One region of the Duganella violaceipulchra genome, then DNA from elsewhere that is predicted to be linked to it. Evidence: predicted binding sites of a transcription regulator. Region 1 holds the regulator's gene; each other region holds the start of a gene.
What was found. Region 1 encodes sigma-54, which starts transcription at its own class of promoters, with help from an activator protein. Its sites were predicted from a motif close to TGGCANGNAANCTGCTTT; they were not measured.

Region 1 (7,806 bases):
CCGGCCGCTTTCAACCGGTCGAGGTCGGTGTCGTCGTGGGCGCGCACGATCACCGGCAAGGCCGGCGCCAGCTCGTGCACCAGGTGCAGCACCTTCAGCGCCGACGCCGTGCTGGCGTAGGTGATCACCACCGCGCTGGCGCGGTAGATGCCGGCCGCCACCAGGCTCTCGCGCCGCGCCGCGTCGCCGTAGGACACGTGGCGGCCGGCGCTCTGCGCCTCCTGCACCCGCTCCGGGTCCAGGTCCAGCGCGTGGTAGTCGATATGCTCTTCGCCCAGCAGGGTCGCCAGGCTCTGGCCGCTGCGGCCGAAGCCGCACACGATCACGTGCTTGTTGGTCGACATGGTGCGGCTGGCGATCTTGGTCAGCGCCAGCGACTGCATCATCCACTCGTTGCTCGACACCTTCATGACGATCTGGTCCGACTTGGAGATGATGAACGGCGCCACCAGCATCGACAGCACCATCGACGCCAGCACCACCTGGATGATGAACGGGTCCATCAGGTGGCTGCCGCCCGCCAGGTTCAGCAGCACGAAGCCGAACTCGCCCGCCTGCGCCAGCGCCAGGCCGGTGCGCATCGACACGCCGTCGGTGGCGCCGAACAGCTTGGCCAGGCCGGCGATCAGCGCGAACTTCAGCAGCACCGGCCCGGCCAGCAACACCAGCACCAGCCACCAGTGGGCCAGCACCATCTGCACATTGAGCAGCATGCCGATGGTGATGAAGAACAGTCCCAGCAGCACGTCGCGGAAGGGCTTGATGTCCTCTTCCACCTGGTGCTTGTATTCGGTTTCGGATATCAGCATGCCGGCCACGAAGGCGCCCAGCGCGAGCGACAGGCCGGCGCGCTCGGTGATCCAGGCCGCGCCCAGGGTGATCAACAGCAGGTTGAGCATGAACAGCTCCTGCGAGCGCCGCTTGACCACGATGGTGAACCAGCCGCGCACCAGCTTCTGGCCGAAGAACAGCAGCAGCGCCAGCACGATCACGGCCTTGACGCCGGCCCAGGCCAGGGTCTCGACCAGCGCGTCCGGCCGCTGGCCCAGCGAGGGAATCAGGATCAGCAGCGGCACCACGGCCAGGTCCTGGAACAGCAGGATGCCGATGATCTTGCGGCCGTGCACACTCTCCAGCTCCAGCCGCTCGGTCAGCATTTTCGACACGATGGCGGTCGACGACATGGCCAGCGCGCCGCCCAGCGCGAACGAGGCTTGCCAGCCGATATGGATGCTCGAAGGCAGTTGCGTGGCGATGGCCCAGCCGAACAGCATGGTGGCGACGATGGTCAGCACCACCTGCGCCATGCCCAGTCCGAATACGATGCGGCGCATGGCCATCAATTTGGGCAGGGAGAACTCCAGCCCGATGGAGAACATCAGGAACACCACGCCGAATTCGGCCAGCGAGTGGAAAGCTTCGCTCGACTCGGCCAGGCCCAGCGCGTGGGGACCGATCAGGATGCCGACCGCCAGGTAGCCCAGCATGGGCGGCAAATGCATCATGCGGAAAGCGACGACGCCGAGCACCGCGCTCCCCAATAACAACAATGTTAATTCCAAGGGTGAAAACGTCATATCAACATAGCCAGTAAATATAATTTCGTTGTTTGTGGGCCGGCGGGGGCGTTATGTTGTGACTGGCAAGTTTTTTGCTTTCTCAATTCGGCTATACTTGGGCATGAGTGTAACCCATGAAAAAACAATGCTGAAAGCTTTTGACGCAAATATGGCCGCGCATGCGTTGCGGCTGGCCCGCGACACCCTGCGGAATGAAGCGGAGGCGATCGCCGCCCTGAACGCCCGCTTGGCCACCGACGACAGCGTGGTGCAGGCCATCGAATTGCTGCTGAACTGCAAGGGCCGCGTGGTCGTGTCCGGCATCGGCAAGTCCGGCCATATCGGCCGCAAGATCGCCGCCACCCTGGCCTCGACCGGCACCCCGGCGCTGTTCGTGCACCCGGCCGAAGCGGCCCACGGCGACCTCGGCATGGTGACCGCCGACGATGCCTTCATCGCCATTTCCTACTCCGGCGAAAGCGCCGAGCTGATGACCATCCTGCCGGTGGTCAAGCGCATGGGCAGCAAGGTCATCGCCATGACCGGCAAGCCCGGCTCCAGCCTGGCCGGGATCGCCGACGTCCACCTGAACGTGGCCGTGGACAAGGAGGCCTGCCCGATGAACCTGGCGCCGACCACCTCGACCACCGTCACGCTGGCGCTGGGCGACGCCATCGCGGTCGCGCTGCTGGACCTGCGCGGCTTCAAGGAAGAGGACTTTGCCCGCTCCCATCCGGGCGGCGCGCTGGGCCGCCGCTTGCTGACCCACGTGCGCGACGTCATGCGCAGCGGCGACGCCGTGCCGAAAGTCACCGCCGACGTCAAGCTGACCGACGCGCTGTTGGAAATCACGCAGAAGGGCATGGGCATGACCGCCGTGGTCGACGCCGACGACAAGCCGATCGGCGTGTTCACCGACGGCGACCTGCGCCGCATGATCGAGAAGGTCCAGGACTTCACCAAGGTCGTGATCCGCGACGTGATGCACGCCAACCCGCGCAGCATCTCGCCGGAAAAACTGGCGGTCGACGCCGTGGCCGTGATGGAACAGTTCCGCATCAACCAGATGCTGGTGACCGACGCCGACGGCAAGCTGGTCGGCGCGCTGCACATCCACGACCTGACCCGCGCCAAGGTGATCTGATGACGGATTTGACTTATGTGGAACGCGCCGCGCGCGTCAAGCTGATGATCTTCGACGTCGACGGCGTGCTGACCGACGGCAGCCTGCACTACGGCGCCGACGGCGAGGCGCTGAAGACCTTCAACGTGCATGACGGCCTGGGCATCAAGCTGCTGCAGGAATCCGGCGTGCAGACCGCCATCATCAGCGCGCGCACCTCGCCGCAGGTGATCAGGCGCGCGGCCGACCTCGGCATCGGCTTCCTGCACCAGGGGGGGCACGACAAGCTGACGCCGTTCAAGGCGCTGCTGGAAAAGACCGGCCTTACCGCCGAGCAGGTCGGCTTTATCGGCGACGACGTGGTCGACCTGCCGATCCTGACGCGCGTCGGTTTCGCCGTCGCCGTGCCGAACGGCCGCGCCGAAGTGCTGGAGCGCGCCCACCACACCACGGTGGCCGCCGGCGGCCGCGGCGCGGTGCGCGAAGTGTGCGAGCTGCTGCTGCACGCGCAGGGCAGCTACGAGCGCGTGATGGCGCAGTTCCTGGTTTGACGAGGATAGTCCATGCGTAAAAAAACAGCCCATCGCTGGCAGCTCACCGTCATCATGATGGTCGGCGCGTTTGTCGCCGTCGGCAGCTTCTGGCTGGTGCAGGTGGTCAACCAGGCCGGCCAGGATGCGCAGGTGGACCAGCACCGCAACGAGCCGGACTACATCATCGACCGCTTCAGCATGGTGCGCATGAACAAGGCCGGCCAGCCGGCCTACATCATCTCCGGCGAAAAACTGACCCACCGGCCGGTCGACGATGCCTCCGACATCGACAAGCCGACTGTGCACAGCCTGTCCGGCGACCAGCCGCCGATGAATATCAATGCCGACACCGCCCATGTCGACCAGGGCAATACGCGCGTCAAGCTCAATGGTAATGTGAGCGTGGTGCGCCCGGCCGGGCCGCAAGCGCAGGCGATGCGCATGACCACGCCGGCGCTGACCGTCTACCCGGACGAGGAACGGATGGAAACCGCCAGCCCGGTGGCGCTGGAAATGGGCAACGCCACCGCCAACGGCATCGGCATGAAGGCCAATAACGCCACCCGCGCAGTGCAGCTGGGCGGACGCGGACAACTGACGATGCCGCCGCGCGCCGGCCATTGAGGAAACAATGATGATGAATGGAATGACGATGAAGAAACTGATACTCTCGGCGGCGATGTTGTTGCTGGCGGCCGCTGGGGCCCACGCGGAAAAAGCCGATGCCAACAAGCCGACCAAGATCGACTACGACGACCTGCAAATCGACGACGTCAAGCAGATCAAGACGCTGATCGGCAATGTCGTGCTGACGCGCGGCACCTTGCTGATGAAGTCGCCCAAGGCGGTGGTGACCACCGATCCGGAAGGCTATAACTTCGTCGTGCTGACCAGCACGCCGGGTACGCTGTCGACCTTCCGCCAGAAGCGCGACGGCGCCGGCGACCAGTGGATCGAGGGCGAAGCCGAACGCATCGAATACAGCGACAAGACCGACCTGGTCAAGCTGTTCTCGAAAGCCAGGGTGCGCCAGCTGGAAGGCCCGCGCATGACCAGCGAAGTCAACAGCGAGTTCATCTCCTACGACAGCCGCACCGAACATTTCGACGTCAAGAACAACGTCTCCGGCGTCAGCAAGCCGGGCGCCGGCCGCGGCACCATGGTGATCCAGCCGACCATCCGTCCGGCCGCGCCGGCGGCCTCTGCACCGGCCGCGTCGACGCCGCCGGCCACGGAGAAGTAAGCATGGAACCATCCTGCGGTAGCACCCTGATCGTGCGCGGCCTGCAAAAGACCTACGGCAAGCGCCAGGTCGTGCATGACGTGTCCCTGCAAGTCGAATGCGGCGAAGTGGTGGGCCTGCTCGGCCCCAACGGCGCCGGCAAGACCACCTCGTTCTACATGATCGTCGGCCTGGTGCCGTCGGACGCCGGCAGCATCGATATCAGCGGCACCGATATCTCCTCGCTGCCTATCCACCGCCGCGCCTCGCTCGGCTTGTCCTACCTGCCGCAGGAAGCGTCGGTGTTCCGCAAGCTGACGGTGGAAGAAAATATCCGCGCCGTCCTCGAAATCCAGAAGGTGGACGGCAAGCCTTTATCCAAGGCTGCCATTGATGAACGGCTCAATACCCTGCTGGCCGATTTGCAAATCGAAAAGCTGCGCGAAAACCAGGCGCTGTCGCTCTCGGGCGGCGAGCGCCGCCGCGTGGAGATCGCGCGCGCACTGGCGACCAACCCGCGCTTCGTGCTGCTCGACGAACCATTCGCCGGGGTCGACCCGATCGCCGTGATTGAGATCCAGCGCATCGTGCGCTTTCTCAAGGAACGCGGCATCGGCGTCCTCATTACCGATCACAATGTGCGCGAAACGCTGGGCATCTGCGACCGCGCATATATCATCAACCAGGGCACGGTATTGGCTTCAGGCCGGCCAGACGACATCATCGCCAACGAATCGGTGCGTCGCGTGTATCTGGGTGAACACTTCCGTATGTAAAACCCATGAAACAGTCTTTGCAACTGCGCACGTCGCAGCACCTCGCGCTGACACCTCAGTTGCAGCAGTCGATCCGGCTGCTGCAACTGTCGACGCTGGAGCTGCACCAGGAACTGGAACAGCTGCTGACCGATAATCCGCTGCTGGAGCGCCTCGACGACCCGCTGGACCGCTCGCTGCGGCTGCTGTCGGACGGCGCCATCAGCCAGCAAGCCCCGGTCGGCGACGCGCCGCCCGAAGGCCCGCCCAACGCCCAGGAGGCGCCGGCCGCCGACGCCGACAACTACGACGGCCCGGCCGCCGACACCGAAAGCACCAGCAGCGACGCCGACGTCGACTGGAGCGACGCCGGCCGCAGCAAGGCGCCCGACGACGAGGACTCGCGTCCGCAACTGGAGGCCAGCCACTGCACCCTGCGCGAACATCTGATGGAGCAGATGCGGGTGACGGTGCTGGAGATGCGCGACCGCGCGCTGGTCGAGCTGATCATCGACGCGCTGGACGAAAACGGCTACCTCGAGGAATCGCTGGAAGAGATCCTGGCCCGCCTGCCGGAAGAGCTGGAACTGGAGCTCGACGAATTGCAGACCGCCCTGTCGATGCTGCAAAGCTTCGACCCGATGGGCGTGGGCGCGCGCAACGCGTCCGAATGCCTGGCGTTGCAGATCAAGCGCCTGCCGGCCATCCCGATGGTCACGCGGCGCATGGCGCTGACGATTGTTGAAAATCATTTGACCTGGTTTGCCCAGCGCGATTTCAACAAACTGAAGAAGGCGCTGCTGTGCGACGACGAAGATTTGCGCGAAGCACAAACCGTCATCCGCCAGTGCAATCCGCATCCGGGGTCGGCGTTCGCGTCGGACGTGTCGGACTACGTGGTGCCGGACGTGATCGTCAAAAAAGCGCGCAACGGCTGGCAAGTGAGCCTGAACAACGACGTCATGCCGCGCCTGCGCGTGAACGCCATGTACGCCAACCTGCTCAAGCAGGGAAAAGGCGAGGGCGCGATGGGCGCGCAGCTGCAGGAAGCGAAGTGGCTGATCAAGAATATGCGCCAGCGTTTCGACACGATTTTGCGCGTCGCACAAGCGATAGTAGAACGACAAAAGAACTTTTTCTCCCATGGCGCCGTTGCCATGCGCCCCCTTGTGCTTCGCGAAATTGCTGATACACTGGGTCTACACGAGAGCACTATTTCTCGTGTAACAACTCAAAAATATATGCTGACCCCGCATGGCATGTTTGAGTTGAAATATTTCTTTGGTAGCCATGTCGCCACCGAAGCGGGGGGGGAAGCAAGTTCGACGGCGATACGCGCACTCATCGTGCAATTGACAGGAGCAGAAGACCCTAAAAATCCTTTATCCGACAGTAAGATTGCGGACATGCTGGGAGAACAAGGCATGGTGATTGCGCGACGCACTGTTGCCAAATATCGCGAAGCGTTGAAGATCCCGCCAGTCAGTCTCCGTAAATCTTTGTAGTTATTTGGTTCCTGCGCGCCCGGCGGTAATGGGCTCCGCACTAACCGTAAGAAGCGACATTATCTTTAGGAGTGTGTATGAATCTCACCATCAGTGGACATCATCTCGAAGTGACCTCGGCCATCCGTGAATACGTGCAGAACAAGCTGGAACGCGTCACCCGCCACTTTGATCAAGTGATTGATATTGCTGTCATCCTGACTGTAGATAACCTCAAAGAGAAAGAGAAACGCCAGAAGGCTGAAATCAACCTGCGCATGTCGGGCAAGACCGTCTACGTGGAAAGCCTGTCGCAGGACCTGTACGCCGCCATCGATACCTTGATCGACAAGCTGGATCGGCAGGTCATGAAGTACAAAGCCAAGGTCCAAGAGCACGGCCACGATGCGATCAAGCATCTCCCGGATAGCTACGAACCCGCTGCCGCCGCCCTATAACAACGGCCCCGGCACCATCCAACTAAGGGCGCAGAGGCGCCCTTTTTTGCGCCCGCAGTAAAATAGGGTTTTCACCACGACCCTAGAGACTCCATGAGCGTATACGTCCACACCAGCGTCAGCAACGGAACCGGCTTCATCACCCTGGACCGCCCCAAGGCCTTGAACTCTTTATCGCTGGCGATGGTGCGCGATATCACGCAGGCGCTGCTGGCCTGGCGCGACGACAGCGGCGTGGCCGCCGTCGTCATCCGCAGCAGCAGCGAAAAGGCCTTCTGCGCCGGCGGCGACATCCGCTTCTTCTACGACGCCGGCCGCGCCACGCCGCAGGGCGGCAGCGCGCTGGTGGAGGATTTCTTCACCGAGGAATACGCGCTCAATCACCTGATCCATTTTTATCCCAAGCCCTACGTCGCGCTGATGGACGGCGTGGTCATGGGCGGCGGCATGGGCGTGGCGCAGGGCGGTCCGGACTGCCGCGTGCGCATCGTCACCGAGCGCACCAGGATGGCCATGCCGGAAGTGAACATCGGCCTGTTCCCGGACGTGGGCGGCAGCTATTTCCTGGCGCGCGCGCCGGGCCAGCTGGGCTGCTACCTGGGCGTCACCGGCGTCACCATCGGCGCGGCCGATGCGCTGCACGCGGGGCTGGCCGATCACTTTGTGCCGGGC
Region 2 (7,806 bases), on a different contig from region 1:
ATCCGGGCAACTACAAAATCTGGATAAGGGGACTGGCCAGAGACAAGAGTTCCAATGCCGTACGCCTCTTCACGTACCAAACATCAAACCCCAACTTTGTCATGCCAAAAACATCCGATGCGTGGCAATGGTACGCGACGACAAGAGTCCTGCCGAAGGGTAAGCAGACTCTCAAGTTCACGCCCTTTTCAGAAAATTTTGGACTGGACCGCATCTTCGTTACGGCATTGCCTTCATTTACGCCCACTGGCGTTGGAACTAACCCCGCCGCATTGCCGGTCACTCCACCCGCTGGCCACCCGCGCCTGTTTGTCAGGTCATCCGACCTGGCCGATATCCGCAGCCATTTCAGTGCCCCTGAGCTGCAGCTGATCCGCAAGCGCCTGGACGCCGCCGTGGCAGCACCAGGATCGGGCATCTTGCCGCCACCGGCGGAAGCAGGCAAATCCAATTTCAGCTCGGCGGTGTTGGCTTCGGTCAAGGCCAAGGCCCTCTATTATCTGCTTGATGGCAACCAGGCCAGCGGTGCGCAAGCGGTCACGATGATGACCGACTTTATCAACACGATTAGCTTCAACGTCCCGGATGACGACGGTAGGCCCCGCGGCGACACCATCCTGACCACAGCAATAGTCTACGACTGGTGCTACCCGCTGCTGAGCACCGAGCAGCGGCAGTTATTCATCGACAAGTTCGTCGAGATTGCCGGGAAAATGGAGATCGGTTTCCCGCCGAGTAAGCAGGGATCGGTCACAGGCCATGGCAGCGAAACTCTGTTGATGCGCGACCAGCTCGGTGCGGCCATCGCCTTCTACGACGAAGCGCCAGCCATCTATCAACTGGTGGCTGGCCGCTTCTTTGCCGATTACATCGAGCCGCGTAACTACGCCTACCCATCGCACGCGCATCACCAGGGCGTGTCCTACGGGCCGGTGCGCTATATCGGAGACATGTTTGCATCGTGGATCTTCCGCCGCATGGGCAGCGCGAACCTGTTCGATCCTGCACAGCAAATGACACCGTATCATTGGATCTACATGCGCAGGCCGGATGGACAGTTCTTGCGCGACGGCGATGTCTATCATTCGTACTACATGCAGTACCGCCAGTATTGGTCAGAACCGATGCCATACCTGCTGGCATCCAGCTACTACAGCGATCCAATGCTGAAGCATGAGATGGTATTACAGCAAAAAGTTGTGGAGCAACTTAACGTCACGTCTGCTGCGCTGGACGACATCTGGCATGTGCTGTTCCGCGACACCCAATTGCCGGAACAAGTGTCGCAATCACTGCCATTGACGAAGTATTTCCCGGAACCGTATGGAATGATGGTTGCGCGCACCGGCTGGACAGACGGCGTGAATATGGATTCCGGCGCGGTGGTCGCAAGCATGAAGATTGGCAGCGTCCAATACAGGAATCATCAGCACCTGGACGCAGGACAATTCCAGATTTACTACAAGGGCGGGCTGGCCACGGCATCCGGCATTTATGAGGGGCTAGCGGAAAACTGTCCCGGAGTGAAAAACTGTCCAACGCAGGGCTACGGCGGTTTGCACGACATGAACTATCAAAAACGGACCATAGCGCACAACAGCCTGTTGATTTTCGACCCCGCCGAGACTTTCCAGACATCCGGCAATGACGGTGGCCAGCGCTGGGTCAATCCGCAGAATCGGCAGGAGTCATTCTCGCAGGCGGATCTACTGGGCACCTCGCCGGCCGATGTCTTGCGCGACGTGCCGGTCAAAGACAGCTCCATTGTAGCAAGCGTGCTGAAGCACGATTTCGGCCCCGACCCGGTCATACCGGACTACAGCTATCTGAAGGGCGACCTGACCAATGCGTACTCGGCCAAGGTGAGCGAAGTCAAACGCTCCTTTGTCTTCCTGAATCTGAAGAACACGGAACACCCTGCCGCACTGATCGTGTTCGACAAGATTACGTCGACGAATGACAGCTTCACCAAGACGTGGCTGCTGCATAGCCAATCCCAACCACAGATCGTTGGCGACACCGTCACAATCAAGCGGGTCGACGCCACCGTCGGCTACAACGGCCAACTCGTTAATCGCACCCTGTTGCCGGCCGGCGCCAACGCCGTTATCACGGCAGTGGGCGGGACTGGCAACGAGTACCGGGTCCAGGGCAGCAACTATCCTATTTACGCCGCCAACGTCAAAAACACAGAAGAAGCCGGAGCATGGCGCATAGAAATATCGCCCGCCACAAAAGCCGCCGCAGACACCTTCCTGAATGTCATGCAGGTCATGGACGCTACCGGCCGCACGACTGCGCTTCCGGCCACGGCTGTCGTATCCGACCTGCTATCCGGCGTGCAGATTCAGGACCGCGCCGTACTTTTCTCCAAGGACAGCAAGGAACTGGACACCTCCGCCAGCTTTACCTTGTCGGCCTCAAGTCTGTCGGTTCAAGTGCTAGTTACCGATTTGAGCGCGGGAATATGGTCCGTCGCCAAGCTGGGCGGCCAGCCGGTACAGTACGAAGTCAAGCCCGAGGCCGGCACGCTGTACTTCACGGCGCCCGGCGGTGGCGACTACGTGCTGCAACGCGGAGCGGTCAGCCACATACCGTAAGCTACCAATTGGCTTCACGCTCCGGCGTGGAGCTGATGCGGTGGATCGCCAGGTCGGCGCCCTGGAACTCTTCTTCCGGGTCCAGGCGCAGGCCCAGCGTGGCCTTCAGCACGCCATAGATGGCGAAGCCGCCAAGCAGTGCGATCGCCATGCCCAGCAAGGTGCCGCCCAGCTGGGACGCCAACGACACGCCGCCGATGCCGCCCAGCGCCTTCTGCCCGAAGATGCCGGCAGCGATACCGCCCCAGGCGCCGCACAGGCCGTGCAGCGGCCACACGCCCAGCACGTCATCGATCTTCCATTTGTTTTGCGCCAGCGTGAACATCCAGACAAACACCGCGCCCGCGATACAGCCGGTGGCCAGCGCGCCCAGCGGGTGCATCAGGTCGGAGCCGGCGCACACCGCCACCAAGCCGGCCAGTGGGCCGTTATAGGCAAAGCCGGGGTCATTCTTCCCCATCAGCAGCGCGACCAGCGTGCCGCCGACCATGGCCATCAGCGAATTGACCGCGACCAGGCCGTTCATCTTGTCCAGCGCTTGCGCGCTCATGACGTTGAAGCCGAACCAGCCCACCGTCAGAATCCAGGCGCCCAGTGCCAGGAAAGGAATCGACGATGGTGGATGGGCGGCGATGGCGCCGTTCTTCATGTAGCGTCCACGGCGCGCGCCCAGCAGCAGCACCGCCGGCAGCGCGATCCAGCCGCCCACCGCATGCACCACCACCGAACCGGCGAAATCATGGAACTCGGCGCCAAACACGGACGCCAGCCACTCCTGCACGCCAAAGCGGTGGTTCCAGACGATCCCCTCGAAGAACGGGTAGACCAGGCCGACCAGCAGCGCGGTGGCGATCAATTGCGGATGGAAGCGCGCCCGTTCGGCGATACCGCCCGAGATGATCGCCGGGATGGCGGCGGCAAACGTCAGCAGGAAGAAGAATTTGACCAGCTCATAGCCGTTCTTGGCGGACAGCACCTCGGCCGAAGTGAAGAAATTGACGCCATACGCGATGCTGTAGCCGACGAAAAAGTAGGCGATCGTCGATACCGCGAAATCCACCAGGATCTTGACCAGCGCGTTGACCTGGTTTTTCTTGCGCACCGTGCCCAGCTCCAGGAAAGCGAAGCCGGCATGCATGGCCAAAATCATGATGGCGCCAAGCAATATGAACAATGCATCGGCGCCGTCCTTGTATCCACCCATCAAAAATTCTCCCCAAAATAATGCAAAAATTGACAACGAGCACTGATAAAAGCAAGTTTCGTTCCAATTTGGTGCAAATTTTAAGTACTTGATTTCAAGGTGTTTTTATTTTGTGCATGAACATGCACCAAGGCCGTGCGCACCGAAATAAGGCGTCATTTTGGTGCGCGCGGTTTTTGAGGTCAGATCGGTGCGCCTGGCGGAATGGACGGCATGGCGCGCAGTTTGACGCTGCGCGGATCGGCCAGGTAGACGGCAATCAGGGCGGCCGCCTGCTTGCGGCTGTCGGCGGTGACGCCTTTGCCCGGATTCTTTTGCAGCCATTGCGCCAGCTCGCGAGCGGACTGGCGCACTTCCGCGTCCACCTGCGGGTGCAGCTTGCCGCCGTCGAGCAAATTCAAGGTGGCGTCGATCAGCACCCAGTTGGCGGCCAGTTGCACCGCCTCGCCGCCAGCCACGGAGGCTGGCACCGGCTCGCGTTTCCAGGTCTTTTGCAGCAGCAGCGACAGCACTTCCTGCACGCCCGGCTGCTGCGCATCGCGCGCGTGCTGCCAGGCGACGCGGTTGATGCGTGCCGGGTCGAGCAGGAAGCCGGCCGTCTGCGCGGCGCCCGCTTCGGCGATCGAGAAGGCGTCGAACACCGACTCCATGCGGGTGGCGAAGTATTCGCGGCTGCGTTCATGGCCCATCGCCGGCGGCGTCAGGATATCGAGCACACCGGCCGGCAGCGCCAGGTATTCGGCGCGCAGGCTGTCCGCCAAACGATTTAGCGCCTGGCGCTGCACCGCCGCCGGCGTGGTCTTGATGCCCGCCTTGGCCAGGCCGGCCTTGATGTCGCCACTGATAGCGTAGTCGAAATCGCCGCCGCCGATCAGGCGCGCCAGCGCTTCGCCTTGATAGCGTTGCAGCAGGTAGACCGGCACCAGCCGCGCCTCCAGCTCGCCGATCTGGCGGGCGTCGGGCAGCACGTCGACCGAGAAGGTTTGCAGCGCGCGCTGGCGCACGGCGCCCAGCTGGTCCCAGGTCTTGATCGAGTCCGGGCCGAAGTCCCACAGCAGGCCGTCGGGATGGCTCGAGCCGGGCGAGCGGTCGTCCTGGTCGCTGGAGTACAGCATGCCGGCCGCGCGGGCCTCGGCGCGCAGCTTGGCCAGTGCGGCCTGCTCTTGCGCGCCGCCGCCGAAATCGCCGTAGATGTACTTGACGATGTAGTCGTCCCACGGACCGACGCCGACGCCGTAGGCATCGGCGATATCGACGTTGCCCTTGGCGTCCAGCTTGAGGATGGGGTGCGGATAGTCCATCACCGAGCCATTGCCCATGCGGCTGGCCGCGAAGTTGTGTGCAAAGCCCAGCGTGTGGCCGACTTCATGTGCCGCCAGCTGGCGCAGGCGCGCCAGCGCCATGGCCTCGGCCAGTTTCTGCTTGTCGGCCGGGGCGTTCTTGCCATATGGCGCGAGCAGGCTTTCTGCAATCAGGATGTCCTGGCGCACGCGCTGCGAACCAAGCGTGACGGCGCCCCGGATAATCTCGCCGGTGCGCGGATCGGCCAGCGCGTTACCGTAGGACCAGCCGCGCGTGGCGCGGTGCACCCAATGGATCACGTTGTAGCGGATGTCCATCGCATCCACGCCTTCGGGCAGCAGCTCGACACGGTAGGCGTCCTTGAAGCCGGCCTTCTCGAAGGCGCTGGCCCACCATGAAGCGCCGGCTATCAGCGCCGAGCGCACCGGCTCAGGCGCGCCACGGTCGACGTAGTAGACGATCGGCTTCTTGACGGTGCTGACCGCAGCCGATGGATCGGTCTTCTCAAGACGATGCCGCACCTGCCAGTGCACATCGATGCTGCTGGCGAGCGGCGTGGCGAAATCATAGTAGTTGACATCGAAGCCGCCGGAGTACGGATGATAGCTGCGCGGTTGCCAGTCCGTCGCAGGCAGGCGCACCATGCTGATGCGCTGGCGCAGCGACAGGCTGCTGGCGTCGGCCGCAACCTGGCGCACATGCTCCGCTTGTCCCGGACCGGCGAAAGTCAGCAGCGCTTCCAGTTCGACGTTGTCCGGGAAGGCTTTGGCCTGCTCGGCCAGCACCGCGCTGCGGGCCGCATCGATCTGGTACGCGCCCTGCTTGGTGGCGGTCAGCCGCGCGCCGACGCCGTGCCGGTCCGCCAGCAGGAAACTGGAGAAGTCGATCAGATGGCGCTCACCCTCACTGGCGAGGATCTCGCCGGACCACAGCACGCCGCTGGCGAACGATTCGGCAACGGCGGCGCGTTCATCCTTGTCCGCCGAGGCGGCAATGAAATTGGTATTTTGCTGCACGAGGAGCAGGCGCGCGCCGTGCTTTTCAAAATGCACCATGCGCATCTCGCCCGGCTGGCCACGATCGAGGCCAACATCGTTCGAGCCCAGCGCATAAGGCAAGGAACTCAATAGCAGAAAGGGCTGCTCCAGCGCCGGCACGGACAGCAGCACCCTGCCCTTGTCCGTATCGCGCCACAGGTCGATGAAGCCCGGCTGCGATTGCAGGCCGCGCGTGACATCGGCGATTTTCTTGGCCGAAGGCGCAGGCGCACCTTCGGCGGCTGCCGCCAGCACCGGCGCCATCGGCGCCACGCCCAGCATCAGGATGGCGCACAGCAGCGGCCCGGCGACTGGCGCGGCCCTCACTGCTGGCCTGCCGCTTTGACTGCCTCCGTGACGCCATCCATCTTCAGCGCGCGGCTCAGGAAGCCCCAGCGGTCCGCCACTTCCTCGATCTGCTTGGTGGTCGGCTTGCCGGCGCCATGGCCCGCCTTGCTGTCGATGCGGATCAGGATAGGCGCGGCGCCGCCCTGGTCGGCCTGCGCGGTGGCGGCGAACTTGAAGCTGTGCGCCGGCACCACGCGGTCGTCGTGGTCGGCGGTGGTGATCATGGTCGCCGGGTAGCAGGTACCCTTCTTCAGGTTGTGCAGCGGCGAGTACTTGACCAGCGCCTTGAACTCGTCGGCGTTGTCGGATGAGCCGTAGTCCGAAGTCCACGCCCAGCCGATGGTGAACTTGTGGAAGCGCAGCATATCGAGCACGCCCACCTGCGGGATCGCCGCCGCGAACAATTCAGGACGCTGCGTCATCGCCGCGCCAACCAGCAGGCCGCCGTTGCTGCCGCCGCCGATGGACAGCCTGGCTGGCGACGTCACCTTGTTTGCGACCAGCCATTCGGCCGCGCCGATGAAATCGTCGAACACGTTCTGCTTTTGCAGCTTGGTGCCGGCCGCGTGCCACGATTCGCCGTACTCGCCGCCGCCGCGCAGGTTGGCCATCACATAGACGCCGCCCATTTCCAGCCACGCCAGGTTGGCCACCGAGAACGACGGCGTCAGCGAAATATTGAAACCGCCGTAGCCATACAGGTAGGTTGGGTTGCTGCCGTCCAGCTTCAGGCCTTTTTTGGAGACGATGAACATCGGCACCCTGGTGCCATCGCGGCTGGTGAAGAACTCCTGGCGGGTTTCAAACGCGGCCGGGTCGAAGTCCACTTTAGGCTGGCGGTACACGCTGCTCTTGTTGGCCTTCAGGTCGTAGCGGTAGATGGTGGTCGGCGTGGTGAAGCTGGTGTACGAGTAGAAGGTCTCCGCATCGCCGCGCTTGCCGCCGAATCCGCCCGCCGAGCCCAGGCCCGGCAGCTCGAGATCGTGCAGCGGCTTGCCTTTCAGGTCGAACACCTTGACCAGGCTGTGGGCGTCGCTCAGGTAGTCCACCAGCAGCTGGTTGTTGACGATCGACGCCGACACCATGGTGTTGGCGGTTTCCGGCACGATCTGCTTCCAGTTCAGCACACCCGGCTTGCGGGTGTCGATGGCGACGATGCGGCCGCGCGGCGCATTGCGCTCGGTGCGGAACCAGAACACCGTGCCATCGTTGCCGATGAAGTTATACGATGCGTCGAAGTCCTCCAGCAGCGGCACCACCTTGGCGTCCTTACGCGACAGGTCCTTGTAGTAGACGCGGTTCTTGTTCTCCGTGC
Region 3 (7,806 bases), on a different contig from region 1:
ACCTGCATCATCGTGGTCGAAGTCGACAGCGACGAGGGCGCCTTCGTGATCGGCATCCTGGTCGACGCCGTCAACGCGGTGCTCGACATTCCGCCGGCCGACGTCGAGCCGGCGCCCAGTTTCGGCGCCCAGGTGCGCGCCGAGATGCTGCAGGGGATAGGCAAGGTGCAGGGGCGCTTCGTGCTGCTGCTCAATGTGCAGCACGTGGTCGCGGCCAGCGAGCTGGCGGCGCTGGCCTCGGGCGGCGCGCTGCCGCTGGCCTCTTAACACTGACAACCGGGAGTCGCCCATGTTTTCATCGATAACCGTCAGGACCAAGATCCTGACGCTGATTGCGGTCGCCGTGCTGGCGCTGCTGCTGGTGATGGTGATCGCCTTTGTCGGCCTGAAAAAAGAGGGCGAGATGCTGGCCGAGATCGGCGGCAACCGCCTGCCGTCGGTGCAGGCGCTGCAACAGGTCAGCGAAGGGCAGACGGCACTGCGCTCGGCCAATCGCTCCATCGACGCGGTCGCGGCCTATCCGGGCGAGATCGACAATATCGCCCACGAACTCAAGCGCAAGCAGGAAATCTGGGGCACGGTCGACCAGGCCTGGAAGATCTACGAGCCGCTGCCGCAGGAACCCGAGGAGGCGGCGCTGTGGAAGACCTTCGTCAAGCAGTGGGACGCCTGGAAGGCGCGCGACGCCATCATCGGCGATCTGGCCGGCCAGATCGCGCGGGCCGACGCCGCCAAGCGCAAGGAACTGTTCATCGCCCTGCACGCCGCCATCGGCGATGCCCGCCCCTTCTTTCACGACGCCGAGGCCAGCCTGGACAAGCTGGTGGCGCTGAACATCGGCTATGGCGAGGCGGCGGTGAAGAGCGCCGAGGAGGCGTCGGCCCGCGCGCTCAGCCTGATGTACACGAGCGCCGGCGTGGCGCTGGCGCTGCTGGTGGCGCTGGGCATGCTGATCCTGACCGGCATCATGCGGCAACTGGGCGGCGATCCGGGCTATGCGGCCGAGATCGTGCGCCAGGTGGCGGACGGCGACCTCAGCGCCGACGTCGCACTCAAGCACGGCGACAGCACCAGTTTGCTGGCGGCGATGAAAGGCATGATAGACAAGCTGTCGCAGGTGGTGCAGGAAGTGAACAACGGCGCCGAGGCGCTGGCCAGCGCCTCGGAGGAAGTGAGCGCGACTGCGCAAGCGTTGTCGCAGGCGGCCAGCGAGCAGGCCGCCGGCACGGAGGAAACCAGCGCCTCGGTGGAGCAGATGACGGCGTCGATCTCGCAGAACACGGAAAACGCCAAGGTCACCGACGGCATCGCCAGCAAGGCGGCGCTGGAGGCGGCCGAGGGCGGCGAGGCGGTCAAGTCGACGGTGGCGGCGATGCGCCAGATCGCCAGGAAGATCAGCATCATCGACGACATCGCCTACCAGACCAATCTGCTGGCGCTGAACGCGGCGATCGAGGCGGCGCGCGCCGGCGACCACGGCAAGGGCTTCGCGGTGGTGGCGGCCGAGGTGCGCAAGCTGGCCGAGCGCAGCCAGGTGGCGGCGCAGGAAATCGAGCAGGTGGCGTCGAGCAGCGTGCAACTGGCGGAAAAGGCCGGCAGCCTGCTCGACGCCATGGTGCCCAATATCCGCCGCACCTCCGACCTGGTGCAGGAGATCACGGCGGCGTCCGAGGAGCAGTCGGCCGGCGTCGGCCAGATCAATTCGGCCGTCACGCAGCTGAGCCAGACCACCCAGCAAAACGCTTCCAGTTCCGAACAGCTGGCCGCCACCGCCGAAGAGATGAGCGGCCAGGCCGAACAATTGCAGCAGACCATGTCCTTCTTCAAGCTGGCCGGAGCGGGCCGCCGCTGACGTGGGATGTACGCCACATGTGAGTATTGGTGAGAATTGCGGCGCCGGATAGGTTCACAATGACTCGTGCCCCCGCCGCCGATTGGAGAATTGACTCATGTTCAAGCAGTTGACGTCCGCCCCGCCCTAAAGGACGGGGATTCCTACATCCAGCGTCGCACGTCCGCGACGGAGAATGTTTAACGCAGCATTGAGATCGCGATCATGTACGCAATTGCAATCACTACATTGCCACTCTCTTATTCCAAGCCCTGCGATACCTTTCGGTCCCCGCCTTGGCGCGCGGATCTGGAATTATTTTTCGCAATTCGAACAGGTTTGGGAGGTAAATCTTTCATTCACTTCTACGAACCATGCGCCATGCTTAACAGCCTTGTACGCCAGTTTGCTTCGGAAGGACGACCAGCCGGCATCGAGAACGGACTTCGCCATGCTGGTCTTGGCAAGTCCGGCGGCGCTCACATTGCCCACCGCGATGTAGTCGAACTCACGTACCAGACGGTTCGACAGCTTATGGTGAAAATCGTTTCTGCAATTGGCTATCTTGGCGTGGATCGCTTTAACCCGGCGCTTCTTGTGCGCACGCTGGGCGACAGCAAGTGCTTGTTCCATACCGCGGTAAATCCGCTGCGCTTCGATTTTCTCGCCAGTGGACAGCGTCGCGAAGTCTTTCAGTCCAAGGTCTATCCCCACCCCTCGCACCGGCGCGCGCGCGTTAGCGGCCGTCGCATCAACTTCAATCACGATGTTGAGAAACCAGTTGCCCCGACTGTCGCAGGAAAAATTCGTACCGTCCTTGATCTTGCCTTCCGGGAGCGGGCGACTGTTGAACACGCGGAACGTATTGCCGGCGAACCGGAACGCATCACCTTCGCGTTTCAGTTCGCGCCCCTTGAGCGGAACCCATCCGAGGTTTTTTTTGCCTCGGTAGCGCAAAAAAGGGCGCTTTTTCTGAGCTCTCGACTTGGCGTATTGCTCGCAAACCGCATTGATCGTGCCCGAGTGCAGGCCCAGTTCCTTGCTGCTGCCTTGCGTAAGCTTGTTCAGGTCGAAACCTGTGTGCCAACGACGACCAAACCGCAGAGCGTCTTTCTGCCTGTCGTTGCAAAAATTCCAGACGAAATTGCACGCCCGGCTTTGCTTGTTCAGCAAGCCGATCAGCGACTTCACTCGGTAACGATAGACCAAAATCATACTGTGATTATATACAGTTATCTCAACCGAAGGGCAACGACTGCTACGCAGTCGGCTCCTTTCACTCCCCGCCCTGAAGGACGGGGTATCTCGGAGCAAATCTGATGAAAATGGAGACCCGGCTGCATGCCGGTTTTGGCGGCATCGTGCTGCTGGTGATCTTGCTGGGGGTGATAGCCTTCGCCAAGCTGAGCTCGCTGCACGAGCACTGGAACGACTTCGAAACCATCACACTGGTGCGCAAGAACGCCGTGCTGGAAGGCGTTACCGCCCACGGCAATGCGGTCCATCATTTCAAGAACTACATCCTGCGCGGTGGCGACAACAACAGCAAGTTCCGCGCCGACCTGGCCGCCATCGACAAGGAAATGGCCAGCTACAAGGCGGTGGGCACCGTCGCCGCCGACGAGCTGAGCTTGCTGAACGACGTGGTGGCGGGCACCAAGGCTTACGGCGACAGCATGACCCAGCTGGAAGCGATGCGCGAGAAGGGCATGACGGCGCAGGAGATGGACAAGAACATCAAGGGCGCGGACGAAGCCATCTCGACCGCCTTCCGCAAGCTGCTCAAAGTCAACGACAGCGCGACCAACAACGCATCGGCCGCCATGACGGACGTGACCGACTCCGCCAAGAAGCTGATCCTGGGCATCGACATCGTGATCGCCGTGCTCGGTTGCGTGCTGGCGCTGTGGCTGGCGCGCAGCCTGTCGGGCATCGTGCGCGAGGTGCAGGCGGTGGTGGGCAGCCTGGCCGGCGCCTCCGAGGAAGTAAGCTCGACCGCGCAGTCGCTGTCGCAGGCGGCCAGCGAGCAGGCGGCGGGCGTGGAGGAAACCAGCGCCTCGATCGAGCAGATGACGGCGTCGATCGCGCAGAACACGGAAAACGCCAAGGTCACCGACGGCATCGCCACCCAGGCGGCGGTGGACGCGGCGCGCGGCGCCGAGGTGGTCAAGGCCACGGCGGCGGCGATGAAGCAAATCGCCAGCAAGATCAGCATCATCGACGACATCGCCTATCAAACCAACCTGCTGGCGCTGAACGCGGCGATCGAGGCGGCGCGCGCGCACGAACACGGCAAGGGCTTCGCGGTGGTGGCGGCCGAGGTGCGCAAGCTGGCCGAACGCAGCCAGGTGGCGGCGCAGGAAATCAGCAAGGTGGCGTCGGACAGCGTCGAGCTGGCCGAGCAGGCCGGCAGCATGTTCGATGCGCTGGTGCCGAATATCCGCAAGACGTCGGACCTGGTGCAGGAGATTTCGGCGGCGTCGGAGGAACAGAGCTCCGGCGTGCGGCAGATTAACAGCGCGGTTGGCCAGCTCAGCCAGACCACCCAGATCAACGCGGCCAGCTCCGAGGAACTGGCGGCGACGTCGGAAGAGATGAGCGCGCAGGCCGAGCAGCTGACCCGGCTGATGGCGGTGTTCAAGCAGTATGCGGTCGAGGAGCTGCCGCGCGCCGGATCGGCGCGCCGGCCGGTGGTGCTGAAGACCGGCGGCGCCAAGCATGCGCGCCCGGCGCGCAAGCTCGACCTGGTGGCCGAGGGCGCTCCCGACGAGAACAAGTTTACGCGGTTTTAGACTACGGCTTGACGAACTTCAGCGTCATGCGGTCGCTCTCGCCGATGGCCTGGTACATGGCGCGGTCCTCGTCCTTGTTGCCGTAGGTCGGCGGCAGCGCCCAGACGCCGCCCTTGTGCTCGGCGTTGTCCTTGGGGTTGGCGTTCACTTCCGACTTGTCGGCCAGCTTGAAGCCGGCCGCCTCGGCCAGGCCGATCACATATTTCTCGTGCATATAGCCGCTGCTGGCGTCCTTGTCCTGCACCTTGGCGGCCGGCAGGCGGTGCTCGACCACGCCGAACACACCACCTTTCTTCAGGCTGGTGTAGACGCTGCCGAACAGCGTCTTCAGCTTGTCCGGGCCGATCTCCATCCAGTTGTGGACATTGCGGAAGGTCACCACCATGTCGACGCTGCCGGCCGGCGCCAGTTCATACTTGCGCGGCGGCGAGAACACGCCCAGCGCCACCTTGTTGTATACCTCCGGCTTGGCGTTCAGGCGCGCCATGAAGCGCTCGGCGGCCTTGCGCTCGTTGGCGTCGGGCGCGGCCAGGTCGTTGCCGGCGGCGATCAGCTTGCCATGGTCGCGCAGGTAGGGGGCCAGGATCTCGGTGTACCAGCCGCCGCCCGGCTCCAGCTCGACCACCGTCATGTTCGGCTTGATGCCGAAAAAGCTCAGCGTTTCGTAAGGATGGCGATAGACGTCGCGCTCGACGTTGGCGGGCGTGCGCGACGGCGCGGCGATCGCGGCCTTCAAGGCGGCGTCTTCGGCGGCAAAGGCGCCGCCGGCGATCAACATGGTGGCGGCCAGGGCGGCAAGTACGGTTCGTTTCATGCAAAGTCTCCAAAAGGTTCGTTTGTTGTGGCGATGCGCAGCCGCTCGCCCTGCGCGATCATGGTGCAGGCTTGCCAGAAGGTCAAGCGAATTGGGACGGCGCTCCGCGCCAGCGTGACGGCCGCGCGCAAGCGGACACCGGGCGGACACTTTCGGACACTGGCGGACAGTCGGGCGGACAGTCAGGCGGACACTACACCCCTGAAACTCCCGCCAACCGCAGCAACTTTCAACATGAATACCCGTGGCACACATTTTGCCTATCTCGTTCCTTAATCCGGCGCTAATATTGCAAAACCGGCGGAAACGGCGGCGGATATTCAGGTGTAGTGCAAAGCAACGAGCGGTAACGAAGTAGTTCCAGCTAGAAGAGCAAATAAAAAGCAGAACCCCGGGCGACCGGCCCGCAATCTAATCCTTGCTGTTACGTTTTTGGAGATACGATGGAACGACGTGCATTCCTCAATGTTAGTAGTCTGGCCCTGGGCACGATGCTGCTGCCCGCCTTCGGTCGCGCAATCGCGGCGGAGGAGCTGCTCAAGCCAGTCGCCCTGCAATTCAAGAAAATGCTGGCCGATACCGCGCTGACCGCGGCGACCCAGGCCGGCGCCTCCTACTGCGACGTGCGGGTGGGCCGCTACCTGAACCAGTTCATCACCACCCGCGACCTGAACGTCGAGAACGTGGTCAACACGGAATCGGCCGGGGTCGGCGTGCGCGTGATCGCCGGCGGCGCCTACGGCTTTGCCGCCACCAACGACATGAGCCCGGACGGCGTGGCCGCCGCCGCGCGCAAGGCGGTCGCCATCGCCAAGGCCAACGCCAGGCTGCAGACCGAGCCGGTGATCCTGGCGCCGGTCAAGGGTGTCGGCGAAGTGTCGTGGGCCACGCCCATCGTCAAGGACTGGCGCACCGTCGCCATCAAGGACAAGGCCGAGCTGCTGATCGCCGCCAACAAGGCCGGCATGGAGGGCGGCGCCAGCTTCATGCAGTCGCTGCTGTTCCAGGTCAACCAGCAGAAGTACTTCGCCTCCACCGACGGCTCCTACATCGACCAGGACGTGCATCGCCTGTGGATGCCGGTGTTCGCCACCGCCGTCGACCAGAAGACCAACAAGTTCCGTTCGCGCCAGGGCCTGTCGTCGCCGGTCGGCATGGGCTACGAATACCTGGACGCGCGTCCCGAGCACAAGATCAAGGCGGCCGGCGGCGTGACCACGCTGTACACCAAGTCCTACGATTTGATCGAGGATGCGCGCGCAGCCGGCAAGCAGGCCAAGCAAAAGCTGAGCGCCAAGTCGGTCGAGCCGGGCAAGTACGACCTGGTGCTGTCGCCGGAACACCTGTGGCTGACCATCCACGAATCGGTCGGCCACCCGACCGAGCTCGATCGCGTGCTCGGCTACGAGGCCAACTTCGCCGGCACCAGCTTCGCCACGCTCGACAAATGGCAGTCGAAAAAATTCAAGTACGGCTCGGACATGGTCAACATCGTCGCCGACAAGACCACCCCGGGTTCGCTGGCCAACGTCGGCTACGACGACGAAGGCGTCAAGTGCAAGCGCTGGGACATCATCAAGGACGGCATCCTGGTCAACTACCAGGCCACCCGCGACCAGGCCCACATCATCGGCGAGAAGGAATCGCACGGCTGCTCGTATGCGGACAACTGGAGCAGCGTGCAGTTCCAGCGCATGCCCAACGTCTCGCTGCAAGCCGGTAAAAAGAAGATGACCCCGGACGAGATGGTCAAGGACGTCAAGAAGGGCATCTACATCGTCGGCGACGGTTCCTTCTCGATCGACCAGCAGCGCTACAACTTCCAGTTCGGCGGCCAGCTGTTCTACGAAATCAAGAACGGCAAGATCGGCGAGATGCTGGAAGACGTGGCCTATCAATCGAACACCCAGGAGTTCTGGAATGCCTGCGCCGGTCTGTGCGACGAGCGCGATTGGCGCATGGGCGGTTCCTTCTTTGACGGTAAAGGCCAGCCTTCGCAGGTGTCGGTGGTGTCGCATGGCGCCAGCACGGCGCGCTTCAACGGCATCAACGTCATCAACACCGCACGCAAAATCGGCTAAGCCCTGGAGACCACGAGATGAAGAATTTGAGTCAAGACGAAGCAAAACGTATCAGTGACAAGGTGCTGTCCTTCTCCAAGGGCGACCAGTGCGAAGTGAACATCACCGGCAGCCGCAAGGGCAATATCCGTTACGCGCGCAACGCCGTGTCGACCGCCGGCTTGATCGAGGACACCCAGCTGGTGGTGTCGGTCGCCTTCGGCAAGAAGCAGGGCACGGCCACCATCAACGAGTTTGACGACAAGTCGCTGGAAAAAGTGGTGCGCCGCGCGGAAGACCTGGCCCGCC
Region 4 (7,806 bases), on a different contig from region 1:
CGAGGATGCGTTTGGCGGGCGCCTTCAGGCTCTCGCCGTGCTGGGTCGGCACCATGCCGCGGCCGCCGCGCACCAGCAGCGGATCGCCTGTGAGCTCGCGCAGTTTTTGCAGCGAGGCCGAGATGGAGGGCTGCGTTTGATCCAGTTTCATCGCGACGCGTGAAACGTTTTTTTCGCAGAGGAGCATGTACAGAATGCGTATGAGGTGCAGGTCTAAGTGGTCGGGAAGTTGTGCCATGATGATCGATCTATAACGGTGAGCCTATTTTTAATATACGGCTACTGCCATACGAAAAGCCAGAATTAGTTTTATCGTTCGTCCCAGACCATGCGTGATCTGCGTGTGGCTTTCAAGCGGTCGCAGCGGAGCTTTCAACAGTTCGCGGCCAAAAGGGAAATCATCCCAATCGTCTGGAGCGCCCGCGGTGGCAGACGAGCTTAATCCAATCATTGGGGACAACATGGAATTGCTCGCTTACGGCGTGGACTGGCTCAATCTATTGGTGCGCTGGCTGCATCTCATCACGGGGATCGCGTGGATCGGCGCATCCTTCTACTTCGTCTGGCTCGACAACAGCATACGACCACCGAAGCCGGGTTCCGACCTGGCCAAGAAGGGCGTGTCCGGAGAATTGTGGGCCGTGCATGGTGGCGGTTTTTACAATCCGCAGAAGTATCTGGTGTCGCCGGCCGAGCTGCCGTCGGACCTGCACTGGTTTAAATGGGAAGCCTATGCAACCTGGATCTCGGGCTTCTCGCTGCTGTTTATCGTCTACTACTTCAACGCCTCGGCGATGATGATTGATAAGTCGGTCGCGGACCTGTCGCAGCTGCAGGCGATCGGCGTGGGCCTCGGCTCGCTGCTGGTGGGCTGGCTGTTCTACGATACGCTGTGCCGCTCGCCGCTGGGCCAGAAAGATGGCCTGCTGGGCATCATCATGTTCGTGTTCATCGTCGCGATGGCCTATGTGCTGACCAAGTTCCTGAGCGGCCGCGCCGCCTACATCCACGTTGGCGCCATGATCGGCACCATGATGGTCGGTAATGTGCTGATGCTGATTATTCCTGGCCAGCGCAAGCTGGTGGAAGCGATGGAGCAGGGTAAATCGCCTGATCCTATCCACGGCAAGAAGGCCAAGCAGCGCTCTGTCCACAACAACTACTTCACGCTGCCGGTCCTGCTGATCATGATCAGCAACCACTATGCGATGACCTACAGCCATGCCTATAGCTGGGCGCTGCTGGGCGCGATCATCGCCGCCGGCGTGCTGATTCGTCACTTCTTCAACCTGCGCCATCACGGCAAGACCGCGTGGCAGTTCCCTGCGGCCGGTGTCGCGATCCTGGCGGCGGTTGCCGTGGTGATTGCGCCTCGTCCTGCTGCGGCTCCTGTGCCTGCCATCGTCGGCGACACCGCCGGTGAGGCACATGCCAGTGTTGCTGCACCTGACTTCAACCGTGTGCAGGCCATCGTCAGCCAGCGTTGCGTCAGCTGCCACGCCGCGCAGCCTACGCAACCCGGCTTCGCCACCGCGCCGGCCGGCATCAAGTTCGATACGCCTGAGCTGATCCGCCAGAACGCGGCCAAGATCAACCAGCAGGCTGTTGTCCTGAAGGCTATGCCGATCGGGAATATGACCAACATCACGCCAGAAGAACGCTCCGAACTCGGTGCTTGGTTCTCCGCCGGCGCCAACTGATAAGAAGACAGATCATGACTACTACCACCATCAACGGTTTCAACCTGACCGCGGCGCAAGTCGTCGCCGTCGCCCGCGACCACGCCATCGAAGTGAACCTGGCCGCCTCGTCGCGCGCCGCGCTGAAAGAAAGCCGCGACTACATCGAGTCGACCTGGATGCACGACGAAGCGCCGATGATGTACAGCTTTAACACCGGCGTCGGCATGTTGAAGGACACCCGCGTCAAGGTGCAGGACATCGTCCTGTTCCAGACGCAGCTGATCAAGGCCCACGCCTGCGGCATGGGCGAGCCGTTCTCCGAAGAAGTCAGCCGCGCCACCATGCTGTTGCGCGCCAATGCCTTCGCCAGTAACTACTCCGCGCCGCGCGTGGAAGTGGTCGACCGCCTGCTGTCCTTCGTCAATGCCGGCATCCACCCGATCATGCCGCAGAAGGGCTCCGTCGGCGCCTCGGGCGACCTGGCGCCACTGGCCTACCTGGCGGCTGCCATCGCCGGCTTTGAAGAAGCGGAAGTGATGTACAAGGGCCAGCGCATGTCGGCCCCTGACGCGATCCGTGCTTCCAACGTCGGCCCGGTCGTCTTTGAGCTGAAGGCCAAGGACGCATCGGCTCTGATCAACGGCTGTACCGTCTCGCTGGCGGTGGCGCTGCTGGCCGCTTCCGATGCGCGCAATATGCTGTCCGATGCCTGCCTGTCGCTGGGCCTGACGCTGGAAGCGATGCGCGCCGAGATGTCGGCCTTCGATCCGCGCATCCACGAAGCGCGTCCGCACGCGGGCCAGATCAAGACCGCCGCCATCATCCGCGACCTGCTGGACGGCTCCACCCGCACCACGCACGAAGCGCGCGCCGTGCAGTTCCCGGAAGAGCTGCGCCGCACCGACATTCCGTACACGGCCCGCATCCAGGACGTGTACTCGCTGCGCTGTGCGCCGCAGGTCTACGGCCCGGTGTTCGATGCGCTGGACTACATCGACACCATCCTCGACAAGGAAGTGAACTCCGCCACCGACAACCCGCTCATCTTCGGCAAGGACGGCGGCGGCTTCGAGATCATCTCGGGCGGTAACTTCCACGGCCAATACCTGGCGCAGGCGATGGACCTGCTGGCGATGGCCGTGGCGGACCTGGGCAGCATCGTCGAGCGTCGCGTCGCGCGCCTGATCGATCCTACGCTGTCGTGGGGCCTGCCGCGCAACCTGATGTCCGGCGTGCGTGGTGTGAACACCGGCTATCCGGTGATGCAATGCTCGCTCAGCTCCCTCGTGATGGAGAACCGCACGCTGTGCATGCCAGGCAGCGTCGACTCGATTCCGGCCAAAGGCAACAGCGAGGACCACGTGTCCAACTCCACCTGGTGCGCGCGCAAGGCCGCAACTGTGGTGTCGAACACACAGTACATTGTCGGCGTAGAAATGTTGCTTGCCTCCCAGGCGCTGACGATGACAGAAAATCTGCTGCCCGGTTTTGTGCTCGGAAAGGGTACGCAGGCGGCCTACGAATCGGTGCGCGCGCAGATCCCTGCCTGCCTCGACGGCGACCGCTGGCTGCACAACGACCTTGAAGTGGCGCGCTCCTTCATTGTGACAGGCTCGGTGCGCAAGGCCGTGGTATCGAAAATCGGCGAATTCGTCTAGGAGGTTTAGAACGGGGCTACGCCGCATTCAAATGCGGCGCGCCCCGGCTGTTATAGGTGATAACAGATAGCAGGTATGCCACGGAAGCCATTTCGTGACGTGGCCCCTGAGATAAGGTCTAGTCGATTGTTCCCATGTTTAATCGGCGAATGACCAATAAGCAGTTAAAAATAGAACACGGAGACGTTATGTTAATTTTAGAAAAATTCTTCAAGCTGAAAGAGAATGGGACTGATGTGCGCACCGAACTGGTGGCAGGTCTGACCACATTCCTGACGATGGCTTACATCATCTTCGTCAACCCCTCCATCCTCGGTGACGCCGGCATGCCCAAGGGCGCCGTGTTCGTCGCCACCTGTATCGCGGCCGCCCTGGGCTGTTTGATTATGGGCCTGTACGCCAACTATCCGATTGCCATGGCGCCGGGCATGGGCTTGAACGCCTACTTCGCCTATGTCGTGGTCAAGGGCATGGGCATGCCTTGGGAGATGGCGCTGGGCGCGGTCTTCATTTCCGGTTGCCTGTTCTTGTTCGTCAGCGTCTTCAAGCTGCGGGAGATGATCGTCAACGGCATTCCGCATTCGATCCGCACCGCCATCACCGTTGGCATCGGCTTATTCCTCGGCCTGATCTCGCTGAAAAGCGCCGGCATCGTCGTCAGCAGCCCGGAGACGCTGGTGCGCGTGGGCGACCTGCACAAGGCGCCTACCTTGCTGGCCATCGTCGGCTTCTTCATCATCGTTGCGCTGGACCGCCTGAAGGTCAAGGGCGCGATCCTGATCGGCATCCTGGCCGTGACGGTGCTGAGCTTCTTCGTCGCCGGGAATACCTTTAACGGCATTATCGACACGCCGCCTTCGCTGGCGCCGACCCTGTTCAAGCTGGATTTGATGGGCGCGATTTCGGTCGGCCTGCTGAACGTGGTGCTGGTGTTCTTCCTGGTCGAACTGTTCGACGCCACCGGCACGCTGATGGGCGTGGCCAACCGCGCCGGCCTGCTGGTCAACGGCAAGATGGAACGCCTGAACAAGGCGCTGCTGGCCGACAGCTGCGCCATCGTCACCGGCTCGCTGCTGGGCACTTCCAGCACCACCGCCTACATCGAAAGCGCCGCCGGCGTGCAAGCGGGCGGCCGCACCGGCCTGACCGCAGTCGCCGTCGGCGTGCTGTTCCTGGCCTGCCTGTTCATCTCGCCGCTGGCCGGCGTGGTGCCGAGCTACGCCACGGCGCCTGCGCTGCTCTATGTTTCCTGCCTCATGCTGCGCGAACTGGTCGACATCGACTGGTCCGACACCACCGAAAGCGTGCCAGCCGCCATCGCGGCGCTGACCATGCCGTTCACGTACTCGATCGCACTTGGCGTGGCGTTCGGCTTCATCTCCTATGCGGTGCTGAAGCTGTTGACCGGCCGTGTGCGCGAAGTGCGTCCAGTGATCTGGGCGATCGCTTGCGTGTTCACCTTCAAGTTCGTCTACCTCGGCGCAGGCTGAGGAACTAACCCCAACGACTGCCTCCTTACCGGCGCGCCCTGACGGTGCCGGCGGGGACAGTCACGTCCTACAATATGGAAAAACTAAAATGAAAACGAGACAAATTCCACAGCTGGTATGCATCGCCTTGTTGAGCCTGGCCGGATCGGTTCACGCCGCCGACTGGAGCGACACCTCCGTCAGCTGGCGTTACGGCAACGACTATCGCGAGCCGTTCAATCCGAACGACATCTCCAAGAACATCCTGGCGCTGACCCACGTCAGCGGCTACAAGTACGGCACCAACTACTTCAACGCCGACTTCCTGATGTCGGACAAGAACGACCCGGCATCGCTGACGCAGAAGTCCGGCGCCAACGAAGCCTACATCCTGTACCGCAATACCGTCGACCTGAGCAAGGTGACCGGCACCGACTACAAGTTCGGCCCGGTGCGCGGCCTGGGCATCACCGCTGGTTTCGACGTCAACACCAAGAACGACGTGGGCTACAACTCGCGCAAGCGCATGTTCGTGCTGGGGCCGACTTTTATGTGGAACGTGCCGGCCGGTCACTTCAATACCAGCCTGCTGCTGCTCAACGAAAGCAACGCGCCGAGCGGCGCCTTCCCGCCGATCTCCACCGTTACTGGCCGCTATACCTACAAGACGCATGCGATGCTGTCGTCGGACTGGGGTATCCCGCTGGGTTCGCTGTGGGCCTTCGAGGGCTATGCCAACTTTATCGCATCGAAGGGCAAGGACGAGGTGGGCAGCGATACCGGCGCCGAGACCAATATCGACATGCAACTGATGTTTGACGCGGGCGCCGCAATGGGCCACGCCAAGAACACCTTCCGCGTCGGCGTCGAGTACCAGTACTGGCACAACAAGTTCGGCAATACCTCGGCCACCACCGGCGGCCAGGGCTATGTGGCGAAGACGCCGATGATAAGGGCTGAGTACCACTTCTAAACGGTCTGGACCGGAGACGCGAAGGGCGACCGTTGGTCGCCCTTTTTTTAGTGTCGGCTAGGCTTACAGTGCGCCGCCGGCGCATGCACGGCAAACATGGCAGGGCAGTCTCCACGGCGCATGGAACCGAATTTGCTTCTTCTGGTGCGCAGCAACCACAACCAGGCGATAGGCATGAAACATTCCCAAACGAAGGTGTTTTCTGTGAAGCGCGGCGGGTGGCGTGGCATTTTGCTTTTGGCGCTGGCGGGCATCGGCCTTGCCGGCGCGGCACAGGCGGCTCCGGTCCACGTGAGCGACGGCTTGTTCGGCCCGGCAGAATGGATCGTCTCGGCGACGAACGGCGCGCCGCCCCGGCCCACCGTGAGTTCCGCCAGCTTCACCGTCGGTGCGCCGGGCGGCACGCGTTTCTATGTGGAGCAATCGACCAGCGGAGCGCCGGGTTCAACGCTCGGGCACACGCTCAATTTGATGTACGACCTGGGCAGCTTTACGTCCGCCGGGGCAGGCGGGCAGTTCATGGATGTGTTTTTCCAGAACGGCAGCACGGACTATGTCGTGCATATCAGCGACAGTGGTATCCAGTCGTTTGAAAAAAGCCACGCTGTGCGATCGCCGGTCGACGCCGCGGGTGGTTTCGATCTGAGTTCGCCATTCTGGTCCGCGCTCGACGCCGACGATCTGGCGCTGGCCAGGTTCCATGCAGGCGCAAGCTTCGGTTCCAGTCCGAACTATGCGACGCCACACTTCATTGTTGAATTTGACTTGTCCGTCGATACCACCGGAAGCGCCACGCCGTTGGCGCCGCTGCCGCCGGACGGCCTGTATAGCCCAGCGCCGTCGTTCTGGTCCGGCTCGTTTGGCGGGGCGGGGCGCAGCACGATCGTGGTCGGCTCGGCCGTCTTCAGCCTCAGTAGCAACGGCACGACGGTGGTCAATCCTGTGCTGGGGCCAGGCGGCCTGCCCGTTTTGCAAGCGATACCGGAGCCTGGCACCTTGTTGCTGCTGGCGGTGGGCCTGCTCGGCTTGATCGGCCCGAGCCGTCGTCGTCAATGATGCTGCGGTCGAGGATCTGTTCACCGGCTCAGGCGGCGGCCTGCATGCCGCCTGCCAGCACATAGCGATTCTTGCCGTGCCGCTTGGCGAGATACAGCGCCTCGTCGGCTCGCTTGTAGCTGACCGACAGGTCGCTGTCCCTGTCAAACTCGGCAATGCCGATGCTGACCGTGCGCGGTGGATGCGTCGCTGCCCGTACGCCGTCCAGCAGCGCAGCGGCAAAGTCCAATGCGTCCGCAGCCTCGCCATGGAACAGGACGCCGAATTCCTCGCCTCCCAGCCGGCCGCACAGATGACCCGCACCCAGCCCGGCAAGCACCTGCGCTGTGTGGATCAGCACGTCATCGCCGGCGTCGTGGCCCAACGTGTCGTTGATCTTCTTGAAGTCGTCGATGTCTATCATCAGGAAAAACAGCGGCAGTGGCGAGGGTAGCAATTGCATGCGGCGTACCTCCAGCGTGAATTTGCGCCGATTGTTCAAACCGGTGACCAGGTCCTTGAAGGCCATTTCCGCCAACTCGCGCCGGGCGCGGTGGCTGCGCACGCGCAGGTTCAGGAAATAAGCGTGTAAATAGATCGCCATGGCAAAGCTGCTGCCCATGACCAGCAGCGCAAGATTGAACGTAAGCTGCCCCGGCTGCGCGGGAAAATTGCCTACCGTTAGTATCAGCCACACGGCGACGGCTGCGCCGATGTAATTGATCATGCCGCCGAAGATGGGGGCGGCCGACAGCGTCAACACCGTGCCGACCGGCAGCACCCAAAACGTCGGGTCCGGACAGTAGGCCATCAGCAGGCGGAAGGCAAACGCGGTGGCAGTGGTGCCGATGATGCCGGAGACAACCAGCGACTTGACGGAGCCGGCCCGTAGCGAGATGACAAGGCTGAGCAGCATGCCCGGCACGCCGAACAGCAGGCTGGCGTGCAGCGACTGTCCGCCGGCGGCCAGCAAGATGGCGGCCGCGAGC

Region 2: a site for sigma-54 is predicted at 3,853-3,870, ahead of KVP70_RS22395 (ammonium transporter). Genes of this name have one in related genera too.
Region 3: a site for sigma-54 is predicted at 5,683-5,700, ahead of KVP70_RS18090 (TldD/PmbA family protein). Genes of this name have one in related genera too.
Region 4: a site for sigma-54 is predicted at 5,904-5,921, ahead of KVP70_RS13775 (PEP-CTERM sorting domain-containing protein). Genes of this name have one in related genera too.

The regions. Positions count from the first base shown of each region.
Region 1 is NZ_JAHTGR010000005.1:266,098-273,903, reverse strand. Features, by position in the region: gene KVP70_RS12055 (monovalent cation:proton antiporter family protein) at 1-1,577, opposite strand, end outside; gene KVP70_RS12050 (KpsF/GutQ family sugar-phosphate isomerase) at 1,705-2,703, shown strand; gene KVP70_RS12045 (KdsC family phosphatase) at 2,703-3,233, shown strand; gene lptC (LPS export ABC transporter periplasmic protein LptC) at 3,246-3,839, shown strand; gene lptA (lipopolysaccharide transport periplasmic protein LptA) at 3,868-4,458, shown strand; gene lptB (LPS export ABC transporter ATP-binding protein) at 4,461-5,213, shown strand; gene KVP70_RS12025 (RNA polymerase factor sigma-54) at 5,219-6,697, shown strand; gene hpf (ribosome hibernation-promoting factor, HPF/YfiA family) at 6,775-7,134, shown strand; gene KVP70_RS12015 (enoyl-CoA hydratase/isomerase family protein) at 7,228-7,806, shown strand, end outside.
Region 2 is NZ_JAHTGR010000013.1:4,779-12,584, forward strand. Features, by position in the region: gene hepB (heparin/heparin-sulfate lyase HepB) at 1-2,600, shown strand, start outside; gene KVP70_RS22395 (ammonium transporter) at 2,602-3,804, opposite strand; gene KVP70_RS22400 (zinc-dependent metalloprotease) at 3,987-6,470, opposite strand; gene KVP70_RS22405 (prolyl oligopeptidase family serine peptidase) at 6,467-7,806, opposite strand, start outside.
Region 3 is NZ_JAHTGR010000009.1:162,436-170,241, forward strand. Features, by position in the region: gene KVP70_RS18065 (chemotaxis protein CheW) at 1-267, shown strand, start outside; gene KVP70_RS18070 (HAMP domain-containing methyl-accepting chemotaxis protein) at 290-1,852, shown strand; partial or broken gene KVP70_RS18075 (RNA-guided endonuclease InsQ/TnpB family protein) at 1,979-3,046, opposite strand; gene KVP70_RS35855 (methyl-accepting chemotaxis protein) at 3,151-4,623, shown strand; gene KVP70_RS18085 (class I SAM-dependent methyltransferase) at 4,625-5,437, opposite strand; gene KVP70_RS18090 (TldD/PmbA family protein) at 5,881-7,518, shown strand; gene KVP70_RS18095 (TldD/PmbA family protein) at 7,536-7,806, shown strand, end outside.
Region 4 is NZ_JAHTGR010000006.1:225,918-233,723, reverse strand. Features, by position in the region: gene KVP70_RS13800 (LysR family transcriptional regulator) at 1-238, opposite strand, end outside; gene KVP70_RS13795 (urate hydroxylase PuuD) at 462-1,700, shown strand; gene KVP70_RS13790 (HAL/PAL/TAL family ammonia-lyase) at 1,715-3,340, shown strand; gene KVP70_RS13785 (NCS2 family permease) at 3,529-4,830, shown strand; gene KVP70_RS13780 (outer envelope protein) at 4,919-5,782, shown strand; gene KVP70_RS13775 (PEP-CTERM sorting domain-containing protein) at 5,957-6,838, shown strand; gene KVP70_RS13770 (GGDEF domain-containing protein) at 6,867-7,806, opposite strand, start outside.